Regions from separate parts of the Pseudomonas sp. B21-031 genome, predicted to be linked through region 4. Evidence: predicted binding sites of a transcription regulator. Region 4 holds the regulator's gene; each other region holds the start of a gene.

Region 1 (4,658 bases), 1.5 Mb from region 4:
TGCGAATTTCGATGCGCACCAGGACTTCCGGGTTCTTCAGCTCGATGCCGGCGGCGCCGCACTGCTGACGCAGCTGGCTGCCGACGTAGCGGTCGACGTCCATCGACGTGAAGTCATGGTGGCCGCCGCGCTTGCAGCGTACGGCGAAATGCTTGCCCGCCAGCAGGTGACCGAAGTGCTGCTTGCACTTCTCGACGATGTCGTCGAAGTCGCCGAGCGGGTATTCCTCGACCTGCAGGAAGTGGGTGATACCCGGCGTGCAGGTGAGGCGCTCGATCATCTCGCGCTGGACCTTCTCGTCTTCGACGCGGGTGACCACTTCGAGATTGTCCCAGACACCATCGACCGCGAGCTCAGGATCCAGATCCTTGAGCACGTTGCGGATGTTCTTGCCGAGCTGACGGATGAAGCGCTTGCGCACCGGCCGGCTCTTGATGGTGATTTCTGGGAAGACTTTGACGATAAGTTTCATTGGTTAACAGCGCGCGCAGGGCCTGCCGAAAATGAGGGGCGCGAATTATATCGGAAATTGCTCAGGATTTGACCAACTTTTGATCAGAAGCTTTGAGATAAATGCCAGGCCGGGGTTTTGGGGCGCCTGTTACGGCCCTTTCGCGGGTAAACCCGCTCCTACAGGGGATTGCTCAGTCTTCGAAATCCCTGCGGTCCCTGTGGGAGCGGGTTGACCCGCGAAGAGGCCCTCAAAGAAAGCACAACACTAAGCGCGTGCACACTATTGGTGCACCTATCCTAATAACCGCATCTTAAGGGTGCACTTTTCCCCGCTACCCTGTCGCCAGATGCCCGCAAACGCCCTCTTTTATCCCGCCCTCGCCATTTTCGGGCACTGGCATGCAATTTGCTCCCTTGTGAGGCAGGTAAGCTTGGCCGACTATCCGCGCCCGGCAACACCCTTTTTCCAGGGCAGCGGCCCACCGCGCTCTAGACCATCCGGAGGACAACATGTCGAAGTCGGTTCAACTCATCAAAGATCATGACGTCAAGTGGATTGATCTGCGTTTCACGGACACCAAAGGCATTCAGCACCACGTGACCATGCCGGCGCGTGATGGCCTGGACGAAGATTTCTTCGAAGTCGGCAAGATGTTCGACGGTTCCTCCATCGCTGGCTGGAAAGGCATCGAAGCTTCCGACATGATCCTGATGCCGGTCGATGACACCGCCGTGCTGGACCCGTTCACCGAAGAGCCGACCCTGATCATCACCTGCGACATCGTCGACCCGTCGAGCATGCAGGGCTACGATCGCGACCCACGCGGCATCGCCAAGCGCGCCGAAGAGTACCTGAAGAGCACCGGCATCGGTGACACCGTATTCGCCGGCCCAGAGCCTGAGTTCTTCATCTTCGACGAAGTGAAGTTCCAGTCGGACATCTCCGGCTCGATGTTCAAGATCTTCTCCGAGCAAGGCTCGTGGATGACTGGCGCTGACGTGGAAGGCGGCAACAAAGGCCACCGTCCTGGCGTCAAAGGCGGCTACTTCCCAGTTCCGCCGTTCGACCACGACCACGAAATCCGTACTGCCATGTGCAACGCACTGGAAGAAATGGGTCAGACCGTTGAAGTTCACCACCACGAAGTGGCGACTGCCGGCCAGAACGAAATCGGCGTCAAGTTCAACACCCTGGTGAAGAAGGCTGACGAAGTACAGGCCCTGAAGTACGTCGTGCACAACGTTGCCGACGCCTACGGCCGTACCGCCACCTTCATGCCGAAGCCACTGTACGGCGACAACGGCTCGGGCATGCACGTGCACATGTCGATCTGGAAAGACGGCAAGAACACCTTCTCGGGTGAAGGCTATGCCGGCCTGTCCGACACCGCCCTGTACTTCATCGGCGGTATCATCAAGCACGGTAAGGCCCTGAACGGCTTCACCAACCCGTCGACCAACTCCTACAAGCGTCTGGTTCCAGGCTTCGAAGCCCCGGTGATGCTGGCCTACTCGGCGCGCAACCGTTCCGCCTCGATCCGTATTCCGTACGTCGGCAGCCCGAAAGCCCGCCGTATCGAAGCGCGCTTCCCGGACCCATCGGCCAACCCGTACCTGGCCTTCGCGGCCCTGCTGATGGCTGGCCTGGACGGCATCCAGAACAAGATCCACCCAGGCGATGCTGCCGACAAGAACCTGTACGACCTGCCGCCTGAAGAGGCGAAAGACATCCCGCAAGTCTGCGGCAGCCTGAAAGAGGCCTTGGAAGAGCTGGATAAAGGCCGTGCGTTCCTGACCAAGGGCGGCGTGTTCTCCGACGACTTCATCGATGCCTTCATCGAGCTGAAGAGCGAAGAAGAGATCAAAGTCCGTACCTTCGTGCACCCGCTGGAATACGAGCTGTACTACAGCTGCTGATCTGATCGGCGCCTGGCGCCGATGACGTGATCAAGACGGCCTCCTTTGGGAGGCCGTTTTTATTTTCGCACATGCGAATCAGACGCCCCCTACAAGCAAACCCCGGTCGAGTGCGCACACTCAGCTCTCCACGCCAATAAGGAGAACACCATGCGCCTTGCCCTCCCCGCACTACCCTGCCTCTCACTCGCCCTGCTCGGCTGCAGCGCTTCCACACCCTACGAAGCTGAATTCGCCCCACTGCTTGCCAACATCGAATACCGCTTGGACTTGGCCACCTCAGTCGCCCTGCACAAGTATGATCACAACCTGCCGGTAGAGGCGCCCGCGCGCGAGCAACAGGTCATCACCCAAGTGCGCCAACAGGTTGCCGACCATGACCTCAGCCCTGATCGCGCCGCTGCCTTCTTCAGTGACCAGATCGAAGCCAACAAACTCGTCCAATACGCCCTGCTTGACCGCTGGACCACGCTGGGGCAAAGGCCGTCAGCCGAACCTCTGGACCTGGTTGATCAACTGCGTCCGCGCCTGGACAAACTGCAGGCCACCCTGTTGTTCGAACTGGGCCGCTTTGACCGGCAGCCCCCGACCGACTGCGCTCGCAAGCTCGCTGACGCGCTGAACAGCCGGACCAATGACCCGCTACGCCACCTTGCCATGGTTCGCGCTACCGGGCAGCTGTGCCCTAAACGCTGAATACAGCAATGCTCTATATTGGTGCATAACTGCCAAGAGTGCTCTGCCCTGCGGCCCAAAACAGGTCGCAGCGAGCGCTCGAACAGCGCTTTCTGATCCGAATCAGCGCAAATTCAGGGCTTTCTCAGGTTAATCCGCTTCTTTTCGGAGCCTTGGTTTGTTTCTTGCATTTTCCTGGCATCAGCGGATCCACAGCGCGCCCGGCTCTGGCCACCTAGTGCCAGGCAAGCGCCAAAAGAGGTCAACGACGCCTTATGACCATCAGCGATGCACAGCACCGTCTGCTTCTGGACAACCTGACCACCGCCACGCTCCTGCTGAACGCCGAGCTGCGCCTGGAATACATGAACCCGGCGGCAGAAATGCTGTTGGCCGTCAGTGGCCAGCGCAGCCATGGGCAGTTCATCAGCGAGCTGTTCACCGAGTCGACCGAGGCGCTCAGCTCGCTGCGCCAGGCGGTTGAACAGGCGCACCCGTTCACCAAGCGCGAGGCGCAACTGACCTCGCTGACTGGGCAGACCATCACCGTCGACTACGCTGTCACGCCGATTCTGCACCAGGGCCAGACCCTGCTGCTGCTCGAGGTGCACCCGCGCGATCGGCTGCTGCGCATCACCAAGGAAGAAGCCCAGCTGAGCAAGCAGGAAACCACCAAGATGCTGGTGCGTGGCCTGGCCCACGAGATCAAGAACCCGCTCGGTGGCATCCGCGGCGCGGCGCAGCTGTTGGCCCGCGAGCTGCCTGAAGAGGGCCTGCGCGACTACACCAACGTGATCATCGAAGAGGCCGACCGCCTGCGCAACCTGGTCGACCGCATGCTGGGCTCGAACAAACTGCCCTCGCTGGCGATGACCAATATCCACGAAGTGCTGGAGCGGGTCTGCAGCCTGGTGGACGCCGAAAGTCAGGGCTGCATCACGTTGGTGCGCGACTATGACCCAAGCCTGCCGGATGTGCTGATCGACCGTGAGCAGATGATCCAGGCGGTGCTGAACATCGTGCGCAACGCCATGCAGGCGATCAGCTCGCAGAACGAACTGCGCCTGGGCCGCATCACCCTGCGCAGCCGTGCGCTGCGCCAGTTCACCATCGGCCATGTGCGCCACCGGCTGGTGGCACGCGTCGAGATCATCGACAACGGCCCGGGCATCCCGTCGGAACTGCAAGACACCCTTTTCTATCCCATGGTCAGCGGGCGCCCGGACGGTACCGGGCTGGGCCTGGCCATCACCCAGAACATCATCAGCCAGCACCAGGGCCTGATCGAGTGTGAAAGCCACGCGGGCCATACCGCCTTCTCGATCTACCTGCCTCTGGAACAAGGAGCCACCGCCTCATGAGCCGAAGTGAAACCGTATGGATCGTCGACGATGATCGCTCCATCCGCTGGGTCCTGGAAAAAGCCCTGCAACAGGAAGGCATGACCACCCAGAGCTTCGACAGCGCTGATGGCGTGATGGGCCGCCTGGCCCGCCAGCAACCGGATGTGATCATTTCCGACATCCGCATGCCGGGCACCAGCGGCCTTGACCTGCTGGCCCAGATCCGCGAACAGCACCCGCGCCTGCCGGTCATCATCATGACCGCCCACT
Region 2 (4,658 bases), 320 kb from region 4:
GGCAGGTGTCGGGCATGCGTGTGGGTATCGTCGGCATGGGCCGCGTCGGCCGCGCGGTGGCCCAGCGGGCGGCGGCGTTTGGCTGCCCGATTCGCTACACCGACCTGCAGCCACAGGACGTGCCTTATGGCTTCGAGCCGAACTTGCAGCAATTGGCCAAAGACAGCGATGCGCTGATTCTGGCGGCGGCCGCCGACCAAGGCGAGGCGTTGGTGGGGCGCAAGGTGCTGCAGGCGCTTGGCCCAGACGGCTACCTGATCAATATCGCCCGTGGCAAGTTGGTGGACGAGCCCGCGTTGATCGCGGCACTTGAAGCGGGTGAGATCGCCGGGGCGGCGCTGGATGTGTTTGCCGATGAACCTCGGGTGCCGGAGGCGCTGTTCGAGCGCGAGGACGTGGTGCTGCAGCCGCACCGAGCCAGCGCCACCGTGCAGACCCGCACGCGCATGGGCGAAATGGTGGTGGCAAGCCTGGTGGATGTGTTTGCCGGGCGTACACCACAGGGGTTGGTTATCTAAGCGGCCTGTACCGGCCCCTTACGCGGTCCGACTTGCCCGCGAAAGGGCCGGTACAGTTGCACGATGCGGATCAGGCCACCGCCACTTCCACAGCCTCCCCGTTCAGCCGCACCGGCCACACCCGCAGCCGCTGCCCGGCATCTTCCAGGCATTCCCCGCTGTGCAGGCTGAAATGCTGTTTGTAAAGCGGCGCCGCCACCACCAACTCACCCTGCAAGCTACCCACCAACCCGCGGCCAATGATGTTGGCACCCGAGCGCGGGTCGCGGTTGTCCAGCGCATACAGTGGCTGTTCCTGACCCGGCAAGTAGAACAGCGCCACCTGGGCGCCCTCGTGCCACACCACCACGCCGGAATCGGCCACCAGGTCGCGCGCTTGGCAGACTGTCTGCCAGTTCGTCTGGTGGGCTACAGCAGTATTGGTCAGGTTCATCAGACAGCCTCCTCGGCAGTGGGGATCAGGTGCAGCGGTGCCGCTGGGCGGCGCTGATCGCGCTCGCGGACGAAGTGCACGTCCGGGTCGGCGCGGTGGTCGTTGACGAAGGTGCGGAAGCGCTTGAGCTTCTCCGGGTCGTTGAGGGCATTGGCCCATTCGCATTCATAGTGGTCGACCACATGCTGCATCTGCGCCTCAAGCTCGGCGGCCAGGCCCAGGCTGTCGTCGAGAATCACCTGCTTGAGGTAGTCCAGCCCGCCCTCCAGGCTTTCGCGCCAGACCGAGGTGCGCTGCAGTTTGTCGGCAGTGCGGATGTAGAACATCAGCACGCGGTCGATCAGACGCACCAGGGTCTCGTCGTCCAGGTCGGTGGCAAACAGCTCGGCGTGGCGCGGGCGCATGCCGCCGTTGCCGCACACGTACAGGTTCCAGCCCTTGTCCGTGGCGATCACGCCGATGTCCTTGCTCTGCGCCTCGGCGCATTCGCGGGTGCAGCCAGACACCGCGAACTTGAGCTTGTGCGGGCTGCGCAGGCCCTTGTAGCGGTCTTCCAGGCGCAGGGCCATGGCGACGCTGTCCTGCACACCGTAACGGCACCAGGTGCTGCCCACGCACGACTTCACCGTGCGGGTCGACTTGCCGTAGGCATGGCCCGTCTCGAAACCGGCTTCGATCAACTCGCCCCAGATCAGCGGCAACTCGTGCAGCTGGGCGCCGAACAGGTCGATACGTTGGCCACCGGTGATCTTGGTGTAGAGGTCGTACTTTTTTGCCACCTGGCCGATCACGATCAGCTTGTCCGGGGTGATTTCGCCCCCAGGGATGCGCGGCACCACCGAGTAGGTACCGTTTTTCTGCATGTTGGCCATGAAGGTGTCGTTGGTGTCCTGCAGCGGTACCAACGCCGGGTCCATGATCGGCTGGTTCCAGCACGAGGCGAGGATATTGCCCACCGCCGGCTTGCAGATATCGCAACCGACGTGGCCTTTGCCATGGCGCGCGAGCAGGTCATTGAAGGTGCGGATGCCGCCAACCCGCACCAGCCCGTAAAGCTCCTGGCGGGTGTAGGCAAAGTGTTCGCACAGGCTTTTGTCGACGGTCACGCCGCGGGCGGTCAGTTCGTGCTCGAACACCTGCTTGAGCAGGGCCGCGCAGCCGCCGCAACCGCTGGCCGCTTTGGTGCACCCCTTGACCGCAGCGAGGTCGCTGCAGCCGCTGTCGATAGCGGCGCAGACGGCGCCCTTGCTGACGTTATGGCACGAGCAGATGGTCGCGCTGTCGGGCAGCGCATCGGCGCCCAAGGCCGGCGCGCCGCCCGTTTGCGGCAAAATCAGGGCGGCTGGGTCGGCAGGCAAGGCGATGCCGTTTTGCGCGTACTGCAGCAGGGTATCGTAGTAGCTGTTGTCACCGACCAGTACCGCGCCGAGCACATGCTTGCCACTGGCATCCACCACCAGCCGGCGATAGGCCGCATTGGTTTCGTCGATGAAGCGGTAGCTGCGCGAGCCCGGCGTAGCGCCATGGCCATCGCCGATCGAGCCGACATCCACGCCCAGCAGCTTGAGCTTGGTCGACATGTCGGCGCCGGTGAACGGCACCGCTTCATCGCCCACCAGCAGCGCCGCCAGGTTGCGCGCCATGCTGTAGCCCGGCGCGACCAAGCCGAACACGCTGCCATTCCATGAGGCGCACTCGCCGATGGCGAAGATGCGGGCGTCATGGGTGCGGCAGTGATTGTCGATCACCACCCCGCCACGGGCGGCAATCTCCAGCCCGCACGCGCGGCCCAGGGCATCTTGCGGGCGGATACCGGCAGAGAACACGATCAGGTCGGTTTCCAGGTGCTCGCCGCCGTCGAAGTTCATCCGGTAGCGATACGCCTCACCGGCGCTGATCGACTGGGTGGCGCGGGACAGGTGCACGCCCACGCCCAAGGCCTCGATCTGCGCCTTGAGCGCCGCGCCGCCCTCGCCGTCCAACTGCACCGGCATCAGCCGAGGGGCGAACTCCACCACATGGGCTTCCAGGCCCAGCGATTTCAGCGCATTGGCTGCTTCAAGGCCCAACAAGCCCCCGCCGACCACCACGCCTCGGCGGGCACCCTGGGCGGCGGCGCGGATGGCGTCGAGGTCGTCGAGGGTGCGGTAGACCAAGCGGGCATTGCCGCTGGAGCCTTCGATCGGAGGCACGAAAGGGTATGAGCCGGTGGCCAGGATCAACTGGTCGTAGCCATAGCGGCCTTCGGCGGTGACCACTTCGCAGCGCGCGCGGTCGATCTCCAGCACAGGCTCGCCCAGGTGCAGGTGCACGCCTTGGCGGGTATAGAAGCCTTGCTCGCACAGGGCCAGGGTTTCGGCACAGCTGCCGCCGAAGTACTCGGACAGGTGCACACGGTCGTAGGCACGTTGGCGTTCTTCGCCGAACACCCGCACCTCGAACCGCTCCAAAGCGCCCCGCTCGATCAGTTGCTCGACACAGTGGTGGCCGACCATGCCGTTGCCGACAATGACCAGTTTCTCGCGTTGTCCGCCGTTCGCTGTTGCCTTCATAGCCGATCCTCGATCAAAAAAAAACGCCTGGAGCCGAAGCTCCAGGCGCCTTTGCCTGTACTCATCAGGGTGTGCCCCTGGTTGATCGCCGTTGATCAGTGGGGCGTGTTGTGAAGCTGGTAAAGCAGGGAGTGTGCCAAAGACTGCCTGGTGGGGCCTCTTCGCAGCACAAGGCTGCTCCTACCGGTTCTGCGCCCCCTGTAGGAGCAGCCTTGTGCTGCGAAAAGGCCGGTACAGGCACCCCTAACCGCACAGCCAAGGTGCACCCCTCCCCATCCCGGTGCACTCAATACACATCGCGCCGATAGCGCTTGGCCTTGCTCAACCCCTCTACATACGCATCCGCCGCAGCCCCGCTCATACCGCCATGCTCCGCGACGATCGCGCGCAAGGCGCTGTCCACATCCTTGGCCATGCGCTGGGCATCGCCGCACACATAAAAGAACGCGCCCGCTTCCAGCCACCGCCAGAGGTCAGCGCCCTGCTCGTGCATGCGCTGCTGCACATAGATTTTCTCGGCCTGGTCGCGCGAGAAAGCGGTATCCAGGCGCACATGGCCGGTCGCCTGCCAAGCTTGCAACTGCGCTTGGTAATAGAAATCGCTGGCGGCAGACTGCTCACCGAAGAACAGCCAGTTCTGCCCACTGGCCCCACGCGCTTCGCGTTCTTCCAGAAACGCCCGAAACGGCGCGATACCCGTGCCTGGGCCGACCATGATCACCGCCACACTGTCGTCCTCAGGCAGGCGAAAATGCTTCGATGCCTGCGGGAAGATCGCCACCTTGATGCCTTGCGCACGGTCGGCCAGAAAGGTCGAGCAGGCCCCTTTGCGCTGCCCGTAACGCACCGTCGAGACCGTCAGGTGAACCTGGCCGGGGTGCGCCAACGGGCTGGAACTGATCGAGTACAAGCGCGGCTGCAACGGCTTGAGCAGGTCAAGCCAGGTGGCCAATGGCAGGTCTTGCGGGAACTCACGCAGTACGTCTGCCAACTGCCGCCCCCACAACCAGCGCTGCAGCTCGGCCTTGTGCTCAGGCTGAAGCAGCCGGCGCAGGCCCGCCGCCGTCTGGCTGAACACCTGCAACTGCGCAGGGGTGACCTTGGCGATTTCCAGGTGGGCTTGCATGGCAACGGCCAACGGCAGCGCAGGCTGGC
Region 3 (4,658 bases), 690 kb from region 4:
TGTCGAGGTAGTCGGTGAGGTTGACCAGCAGCTTGACGCCGCCTTCATTGACTTCCTGGAAGCGCCCCTCGGTGGCTTGGCGCTCGTACTGGCGGGTGCCGCTCTGCCGCTCACGGCGCTTGAGCACCACGCGCTGAGGGGAAATACCCAACGCCTGCGGGATCGCTGCCAGTGCATCGAGCAGGCGCGCCTGGGCCTTTTCCGGGTCGATCGAACGGGGCGCGGCGTACTCCTGCACGTGCACCCAGTCGTGGTAAAGGTCGACTGCGAGGGCGTACTCGGGCATGTCGGCATCGTACAGGCGGTAGCAGTCGACCTGCTCGCGACGGGCCCACTTGCCCAGTTGCTTGAGGTTCTTCTGCAGGCGGTTGGCGAACATCTGCGCGCCTTCCGACAAACGCGCCGGTTCGCTGGCCTGCGGCTCCTGACGACGGGCATCGGTGGGTTCAGCCTGGGCGTCACGGCGCTCGCCAGTCACGAACTGGTCAGGCTGCACCTTGAACAACAGCAGCTTGCACGGCAATGCACCGTTCCAGAAGGCGTATTGCTTGTGGCTACGAATGCCCATGCGCTTGCCCAGCTCCGGCGCCCCGGTGAACACCGCGGCTTCCCAGCCCATGCACGCTTGGCGCAGACGCTCGCCAAGGTTCTGGTAGAGGTACAACAGGCTGGCTTCGTCACCCAGACGCTCGCCGTATGGCGGGTTGCTGATCACCAGGCCTTTCTGGTTCTGGTCAGGCCGCGGCTCGAAGGTGCTGACCTCGCCCTGGTAGATCTTGACCCAGTCGCTCAGGCCCGCGCGCTCGACGTTGTTGCGCCCCGGCTGGATCAACCGCGGGTCGGCCTCGTAGCCACGGATCCACAGCGGTGGCTTGGCCAAGCCGGCCTGCGCACGCGCTTGCGCCTCGTCGTGAACCTTGCGCCACAGGGCTGGCACATGGCCAAGCCAGGCGCTGAAGCCCCAGCGTTCGCGCTTGAGGTTAGGGGCGATGTCGGCGGCAATCATGGCGGCTTCAACAAGGAAGGTACCCACACCACACATCGGGTCGGCCAGGGCGCCGCCCTCAGCAGCGATGCGTGGCCAGCCGGCGCGGATCAGCACGGCTGCCGCAAGGTTTTCCTTGAGGGGCGCGGCGCCTTGCTGCAGGCGATAGCCGCGCTGGTGCAGGCTGTGGCCAGACAGGTCGAGCGAGAGAATCGCCTCGCCACGGTCCAGGCGCAGGTGCACGCGCACATCGGGGTCGATCTTTTCCACCGACGGGCGCAGGCCTTCACGGTTGCGCAGCTTGTCGACGATGGCGTCCTTGACCTTGAGCGCGCCGAAGTGGGTGTTGTCGATGCCCGAGCCATGGCCACTGAATTCCACCGCAAGGGTGCCGTCGGCCGCCAGGTGGTCTGCCCAGTCAACCGCGTTGACGCCGTCGTAGAGGTCGTCGGCGTTCTTCATGTTGAAGCGCTTGAGCACCAGCAACACCCGGTTCGCCAGGCGCGACCACAGGCACAGGCGATAGGCGGTTTCCATGTCGGCGGCGCCGCGAATGGCCGAGGTGTGCTCACGCACTTCATCGAGGCCGAGGCCCTTGGCCTCTTCAGCGAGCAGGCCTTCCAGGCCTTTGGGGCAGGTGAGGTAAATTTCGAAACGGTCCGACATGAGTATTCCAGAGCCTTAGGCTATTTGACTGACGAGGCGACGCATCGCCCCGCGATGTTTGCCCGAACACCCTTCCAGCAGGCATCCGAGTGGCCATTGCCTGCGCGCAATTGCGCAGCGCAAGGACCGGGCCGCCTGACCGACCAGCACTTCGCCAGGGGCAAAGACAGCTTAGATCATCAGGCAGCATTAAAAATTCGAGCGATGCAGGGGCCGATGTGACCCTTCGTCGCATTTCAAAATAATTCTGTCATGGCGCAGCGACGCTGGCGAAATGACGTCAATGATCGGCAAACCCCGATCATTGCGGGCTCAGCGACAAATAAGGTTGAGTCGCATTTATTTACTTATCCCTTCACCCTTAGAAACGTTACGTCCTTATGACAAATCGATCATTCACACTGTGACGCGCATTCGTTAGAACTGGTCTCAGGCCGCTTCGCAACGAGGCGGCACCTTCCGCTCGCCACGCCGGCAGCGAGCGCATACCGGCAGAACGATTCTGCCCGGCCTCGGAGAGGCCGACGGGACATTACAGTCAACAAGTGAGGGCAGCACCCTATGAGAAGACTTAAGCGTGATCCGTTGGAAAGAGCATACAAACGTGGTTTCCTATACGGAATCGCCGGTAAATCCAAGGAGCTTTGCCCCTACGAGGGTGAAAAACAATTCAACTGGAACAACGGCTGGCGAGAAGGTTTCGATGCGAGGTGCGCCGGTGAAACAGGCATCGCTGGCATCCACAGGCTCTCCGAAAATCACGCCTTTGGCTGAACGAGGACACTGAATTCGAGTCACCATGCGCGCCCCATCCGGGCGGCGGGCTTCGGCCCAGGGGCCCCTTGATGGGGCCCTTTTTATGCCCGCGACTTAAGCGCGAGGCAGAGCGGCAATCGCATCGACCGATTCGCGAATCAGCGCCGGCCCCTTATAAATGAAGCCCGAGTAAATCTGTACCAGGCTGGCACCCGCAGCGATTTTCTCGGCGGCGTGACGCCCCTCGGTAATGCCACCCGCCGCAATGATCGGCAACTTGCCGCCCAGCTCACCGGCCAACACCTTCACCGTGTGGGTGCTCTTCTCAAGCACCGGCGCCCCCGACAAACCACCGGCTTCGCCGCCATAAGGCAAGTGCTCGACGCCTTCGCGGCTCAGGGTGGTGTTGGTAGCGATCACCGCGTCCATGCCCGATTCCATCAGCGCAGCAGCCACCAGTGCGGTTTCTTCGTCGCTCATGTCAGGGGCAATCTTGATCGCCAACGGCACGCGCTTGCCGTGCGTGACCGCCAAATGCTCACGGCGCTCGGCCAAGGCATCGAGCAACTGCTTCAGCGAGTCGCCAAACTGCAGGCTGCGCAGGCCCGGTGTGTTCGGCGAGCTGACGTTGACTGTGATGTAGGTGGCTTCGGTATAGACCTTGTCCAGGCAGATCAGGTAGTCATCGACCGCCCGCTCGACCGGGGTGTCGAAGTTTTTGCCGATGTTGATGCCCAGTACGCCGTTGTAACGCGATGCCCGCACGCGCTCGAGCAGGTGATCGACGCCCAGGTTGTTGAAGCCCATGCGGTTGATGATTGCCGTTGCCTCTGGCAGACGGAAAATCCGCGGCTTCGGGTTGCCGGGTTGCGGGCGCGGTGTGACGGTACCGATCTCGACGAAGCCGAAGCCCAGTTGGGCGAAGCCATCGATTGCCGCGCCGTTCTTGTCCAGGCCAGCGGCGAGGCCCACCGGGTTGGCAAAGTTCAAGCCCATGACCGACACCGGCAACGCTGCCGGCTGTTTGCACAGCATGCCGTTGAGGCCGAGACGGCCACCGGCACCGATCAGGTCCAGGGACAGGTCGTGGGAGGTTTCCGGGGAAAGCTTGAACAGCAGCTGGCGGGCCAGGGTATACATGGGCGGGCAAGGCTCGGGGTGAATGAGGGGGCGATTATAGCCAGCGCACGGCTGGCATGACAGTAAATCCTAGGGCCGATTGGCACATGCGTTGCTTCGCTCACCGCACACTGCCTTTTCAGTACGGGCGAGGATCCTTGTGAACACAGCAACCCGAGCAACGCCCCTGGCCTGGGTCAACGGCAGCGACGCACCGGAAAAGCCCAGCCTGAACATTGGCTTCATGGCCCTGACCGACTGCGCCTCGGTCGTGGTCGCCGCCACCCAGGGCTTTGCCCAGCAACACGGCCTGACCCTCAACCTAAAGCGCCAGGGCTCTTGGGCGGGGCTGCGCGACAAACTGGTCAGCGGCGAGCTGGATGCCGCGCACTGCCTGTATGGCCTGGCGTATGCCGTGCACCTGGGCATTGGCGGTGTGCCCGCCAGCGACATGGCCGTGCTCATGGGGCTGAACCAGAATGCCCAGGCCATCAACCTATCGCCCGCCCTGCAACGCAAGGGCGTGACCAGCCCTGAGGCATTGGCGCGGCTGGTGCACCAGCATGGCGCACGCCTGACCTTTGCCCAGACTTTCCCCACCGGCACCCACGCCATGTGGTTGTACTACTGGCTGGCGAGCCAGGGCATCCACCCGCTGCGCGATGTCGACAGCGTGGTGGTGCCGCCCGCGCAGATGGCCGCACATATCCAGGCTGGCCGCATCGACGGGTTTTGTGCAGGCGAACCTTGGGCGGCGGATGCCGTCGCCAAGGGCCAGGGCTTTACCCTGGCAACCAGCCAGTCGATCTGGCCAGACCACCCGGAGAAGGTGCTCGCTTGCGCCCGCGCCTTCGCCGAGCAATACCCCAACAGCGCCCGTGCCCTGATCAAGGCGATACTCGCAGCCAGCCGCTTCATTGAGCAAAGCCCTGAGAACCGCCGCAGCACAGCACAGTTGCTCAGCGGCAGTGCTTACCTGGACACGCCGACGAGCACTGTCGAGCCCCGCCTGCTGGGTGACTACCAAGACGGGCTGGGCAACCAGTGGCAAGACCCCCACGCTTTGCGCCTGTTCGACCAGGGCCGGGCCAACCTGCCGTATTTGTCCGACGGCATGTGGTTCATGACCCAG
Region 4 (4,658 bases):
TGGTGATTGCGTTGGTGCTGGCGGGGGCGGGCATGCCGCGTTTCAAGGCATTCCTGATTGGTGCCGCTTCAGGCCTGGTCGAACCGGTGGCAGCGGTTATCTGTGCCTGGCTGGTGAATGTTGCCGAACTGCTGTTGCCGTTGGGCCTGGCATGTGCCGCAGGGGCGATGCTGCTGGTGGTGACCCAGGAGATCATCCCCGAGTCACGTAGCAATGGGCATCACCGCCTGGCCAGTTTGGGATTGTGTATCGGTTTTTGCCTGATGATGGTGATGGACACGGCGATGTCTTGAATTGATTGCGCCATGATGATTGTGTCGTGGATGCGACCGTTCGGCGGGAGATTGTCTGGGCCTGTAAGGCCGAGCGCCGCCCGCGCGGCGCTTCGCAGCACAAGGCTGCTCCTACATTTGTTTCGGGCCAATTACCCCAGCGTCATAGGCGCACGCCCCTTGGCATATGGCACGATATCGTGTTGTGAAAACAAGACGGTATCGCGCTGGCACAGGCGTTACTGGCCCGAAACAGATGTAGGAGCAGCCTTGTGCTGCGAAGCGCCGCGCGGGCGGCGCTCGCTCTCACAGGCGCTGAAGGTGTTGTGACAAGCCCAGCGTTCCCTACTCGCCTTCGTCGAAGTAGTTGTTGATCAACTCGACCAGCGCGTCCAGCGCGTCGTTGTCCTGTTCGCCTTCGGTCAGCAAGTGCACTTGGGTGCCTTTGCCTGCCGCGAGCATCATCACCGCCATGATGCTCTTGCCGTCCACCAGCTTGTCTGGCGCGCGGCCTACCTTGACCTGGCAGGGAAAGCGCCCGGCCACGCCGACGAACTTGGCCGCCGCCCGGGCATGCAGGCCCAGCTTGTTGATGATGGTGATTTCGCGGGCGGGCATCGTGGGGTGGATCCTGTGGGCTAGAGGTCGCGGTGGCGGACCTGGACGTTTTTCAGGGATTGCTGCAGCAACGTGCCGAGGCGTTCGGTCAGGTACACCGACCGGTGATGGCCACCGGTGCAGCCAATGGCGATGGTGACATAGGCGCGGTTACTGGCGGCGAAGCGGGGCAGCCATTTAAGCAGGTAGCTGGAAATGTCGTTGAACATCTCTTCGACGTCCGGCTGGGCGGCGAGGTAGTCGATTACCGGTTGTTCGAGACCAGAATGCTCACGCAATTCGGGCTTCCAGTAGGGGTTGGGCAGGCAGCGCACGTCGAACACCAGGTCGGCATCGACCGGCATACCCCGTTTGAAGCCAAAGGATTCGACCAGGAACGCGGTGCCAGGCTCTGGCTGGTTGAGCAGGCGCAGCTTGATCGAGTCGCGCAACTGGTAAAGGTTGAGGCTGGTGGTGTCGATCTTGAGGTCGGCAAGGTCGGCGATCGGCCCCAGCATGTCGCTTTCCACGCGTATCGCCTCTGCCAGGGAACGGTTGGCATTGGTCAGCGGGTGACGCCGACGAGTCTCCGAAAAGCGCTTGAGCAGGGTGTCTTCGTCGGCATCCAGGTACAGCACATCACACTTGATATGCCGGGCGCGGGCCTCTTCAAGCAGCTCGGGGAAACGCGTCAGGTGGCTGGGCAGGTTGCGCGCGTCAATCGACACGGCGACCTTGGGTTGCAGCAACTCGGTATTGATCAAGGCATCTTCCGCAAGCTGCGGTAGCAGCCCGGCGGGAAGGTTGTCGATGCAATAGAAACCGTTGTCTTCCAGGACATCGAGGGCGGTGCTCTTGCCGGAGCCGGACCGGCCGCTGACGATGATCAGGTGCATGTTCAGTGCTCGTTCTGTACGTCCAGGACAACCTGGTACAGGGCCTCGTCACTGCTGGCGGCACGCAGGCGATCACGAACCTCTTTGCGATCGAGCATGCTGGCGATCTGGCGCAGCAGTTCCAGGTGCGCATCGGTGGCAGCTTCGGGCACCAGCAGGACGAACAGCAGGTCCACGGGTGCGCCATCGATGGCGTCGTAGTCGATCGGTGCCTCCAGGTGCAGCAATGCGCTGACCGGGGCGGTGCATCCTTCGAGTCGGCAGTGGGGGATGGCGATGCCGTTGCCGAACCCGGTCGAACCGAGCTTTTCACGGGCGACCAGTTTTTCGAAGACGTCTTGCATCTCCAGTTCTGGCACTTGGTTGGCGATGAGATTGGCGACCTTTTCGAGGGCGCGCTTCTTACTGCCTCCCGGCACGTTCACGAGGGAACGGCCGGGGGTCAGGATGGTTTCAAGTCGGATCATGGATGAGGGGGATCAGCGGGCAGCTGCACCTTGCAGCAGGCTTTGCTGTTTTTCCTTGTGTTTTTTCAGTTGGCGGTCGAGCTTGTCGGCCAAGGCGTCGATCGCTGCATACATGTCTTCGTGTTCCGCGTTGGCTACCACTTCACCGCCCGGAATCTGCAGGGTCGCTTCGACCTTCTGCTGCAGCTTCTCGACCTTCATGATGACCTGCACGTTAGTGATCTTGTCGAAGTGACTTTCCACGCGGGCGAGCTTTTCAAGCACATAATCGCGCAGCGGCTGGGTGACTTCTACATGCTGTCCACTGATATTGACTTGCATACAGCTTCTCCTTTATTGCCCGTGCATAAAGAGGCAAGTCTTGCACCTGCCCCAAAAACGCTGTGGCACATACCAGGTGCTACATCAGTCGCTTGCGCTCGCTCGACGGTGCGATGCCGAGAGACTCGCGGTACTTGGCGACGGTGCGACGGGCTACCTGGATGCCTTGTGCCTCCAGTAAACCAGCGATCTTGCTGTCACTCAATGGCTTTTTCTGATTTTCCGCCGCAACCAGTTTCTTGATGATCGCGCGGATCGCTGTGGACGAGCATTCTCCGCCTTCAGCGGTGCTGACGTGGCTTGAGAAAAAGTATTTCAGTTCGTAGATGCCGCGGGGCGTGTGCATGTATTTTTGCGTGGTGACCCGCGAAATGGTCGACTCGTGCATGCCGACGGCTTCGGCGATGTCATGCAGGACCAACGGCTTCATCGCTTCGTCGCCATGGTCGAGGAAGCCGCGCTGATGCTCGACGATCTGCGTGGCCACTTTCATCAGGGTTTCGTTGCGGCTTTGCAGGCTCTTGATGAACCAGCGCGCTTCTTGCAGCTGATTGCGCATGAAGGTGTTGTCGGCGCTGGTGTCGGCGCGGCGGACAAAGCCTGCGTATTGCGGGTTGACGCGCAGGCGCGGGATGGCTTCCTGGTTCAACTCCACCAGCCAGCGGTCGCTGTCTTTGCGCACGATGACGTCGGGCACGACGTACTCGGGCTCGCTCGATTCGATCTGCGAGCCAGGGCGCGGGTTGAGGCTTTGCACCAGTTCGATGACCTGGCGCAGCTCGTCTTCCTTGATCTTCATGCGCCGCATCAGCTGGCTGTAGTCGCGGCTGCCGAGCAGGTCGATGAAGTCGGTGACCAGGCGTTTGGCCTCGGCCATCCACGGCGTGCTGGCCGGTAGCTGGCGCAGTTGCAGCAGCAGGCATTCGCCCAGGTTGCGTGCGGCGATGCCGGCAGGCTCGAACTGCTGAATGCGGTGCAAGACCGCTTCGACCTCGTCCAGCTCGATATCCAGTTCGGGGTCGAAACCGGCGCAGATCTCTTCGAGGGTGTCTTCGAGGTAGCCCTGGCCATTGATGCTGTCGATCAGGGTGACGGCGATCAGGCGATCGGTGTCGGACATCGGCGCCAGGTTCAACTGCCACAGCAGGTGGCTTTGCAGGCTTTCGCCGGCCGATGTGCGGGTGGTGAAGTCCCACTCGTCGTCATCGTTGCTCGGCAGGCTGCTGGCGCTGGTCTGGTAGATGTCTTCCCAGGCGGTATCGACGGGCAGCTCGTTGGGGATTCGCTCGCCCCACTCGCCGTCTTCCAGGTTTTCGGCACTGTTGGTGCTTTCCTGGAAGCTGTTGTCCTGGACTTCGGCGACCGGTTTGTTCTCGGCGTTATCGGCCATCGGGTCGCTGTTGTCGAAGTCCTCGCCGTCTTCCTGACGTTCGAGCATCGGGTTCGATTCCAGCGCTTCCTGGATTTCCTGTTGGAGGTCCAGGGTAGAGAGCTGGAGGAGGCGGATGGCCTGTTGCAACTGAGGAGTCATCGTCAGTTGCTGGCCCATTTTTAGGACGAGCGATGGTTTCATGGCAGGGGCTTAATACCTTGTTCGCCGGCGCGCATGCGCCATCCACTACACGAGGGCGCCGCAGCGCCAAATTCAAGCAAGTTTTATGCCTTAAATTGTAGCGTTTGCCTAGAGCACCGTAACAACTTAAACCCCGACAGGGTCGATTTGCCAGTGCTCCAGGTGCGTCCCGGGGTCAGAGCCGGAACTCGTGACCCAGGTAAACCTCTTTGACCAGTTCGTTGGCCAGGATGGTCTCGGCGTCGCCTTCGGCGATCAGTCGGCCATCATTGACGATATAGGCGGTTTCGCAGATATCCAAGGTCTCGCGCACGTTGTGGTCGGTGATCAGTACGCCGATGCCCTTGGCCTTGAGGTGGTGGATGATCTGCTTGATGTCACCGACGGAAATCGGGTCGACGCCCGCGAAGGGTTCGTCGAGCAGGATGAACTTCGGTGCGGTCGCCAGGGCGCGTGCGATCTCGACACGGCGGCGTTCGCCACCCGAGAGGCTCATGCCGAGGTTGTCGCGGATGTGGCTGATGTGGAACTC

The links. The regulator sigma-54, encoded in region 4, starts transcription at its own class of promoters, with help from an activator protein. The targets are predictions, from matches to a motif close to ANTGGCATNNANNTTGCTNT.
Region 1: a site for sigma-54 is predicted at 847-866, ahead of glnA (type I glutamate--ammonia ligase). Genes of this name have one in related genera too.
Region 2: a site for sigma-54 is predicted at 3,625-3,644, ahead of nirB (nitrite reductase large subunit NirB). Genes of this name have one in related genera too.
Region 3: a site for sigma-54 is predicted at 3,626-3,645, ahead of LOY53_RS07880 (CmpA/NrtA family ABC transporter substrate-binding protein). Genes of this name have one in related genera too.

The regions. Positions count from the first base shown of each region.
Region 1 is NZ_CP087181.1:5,573,675-5,578,332, forward strand. Features, by position in the region: gene thiI (tRNA uracil 4-sulfurtransferase ThiI) at 1-472, opposite strand, end outside; gene glnA (type I glutamate--ammonia ligase) at 964-2,370, shown strand; gene aroQ (gamma subclass chorismate mutase AroQ) at 2,521-3,066, shown strand; gene glnL (nitrogen regulation protein NR(II)) at 3,321-4,406, shown strand; gene ntrC (nitrogen regulation protein NR(I)) at 4,403-4,658, shown strand, end outside.
Region 2 is NZ_CP087181.1:1,375,425-1,380,082, reverse strand. Features, by position in the region: gene LOY53_RS06265 (2-hydroxyacid dehydrogenase) at 1-518, shown strand, start outside; gene nirD (nitrite reductase small subunit NirD) at 589-951, opposite strand; gene nirB (nitrite reductase large subunit NirB) at 951-3,503, opposite strand; gene LOY53_RS06250 (bifunctional nitrate reductase/sulfite reductase flavoprotein subunit alpha) at 3,790-4,658, opposite strand, start outside.
Region 3 is NZ_CP087181.1:1,744,557-1,749,214, reverse strand. Features, by position in the region: gene rlmKL (bifunctional 23S rRNA (guanine(2069)-N(7))-methyltransferase RlmK/23S rRNA (guanine(2445)-N(2))-methyltransferase RlmL) at 1-1,651, opposite strand, end outside; gene rmf (ribosome modulation factor) at 2,213-2,425, shown strand; gene LOY53_RS07885 (quinone-dependent dihydroorotate dehydrogenase) at 2,522-3,547, opposite strand; gene LOY53_RS07880 (CmpA/NrtA family ABC transporter substrate-binding protein) at 3,687-4,658, shown strand, end outside.
Region 4 is NZ_CP087181.1:1,054,056-1,058,713, forward strand. Features, by position in the region: gene LOY53_RS04745 (ZIP family metal transporter) at 1-293, shown strand, start outside; gene LOY53_RS04750 (HPr family phosphocarrier protein) at 618-890, opposite strand; gene rapZ (RNase adapter RapZ) at 911-1,765, opposite strand; gene ptsN (PTS IIA-like nitrogen regulatory protein PtsN) at 1,768-2,232, opposite strand; gene hpf (ribosome hibernation-promoting factor, HPF/YfiA family) at 2,245-2,553, opposite strand; gene LOY53_RS04770 (RNA polymerase factor sigma-54) at 2,633-4,126, opposite strand; gene lptB (LPS export ABC transporter ATP-binding protein) at 4,302-4,658, opposite strand, start outside.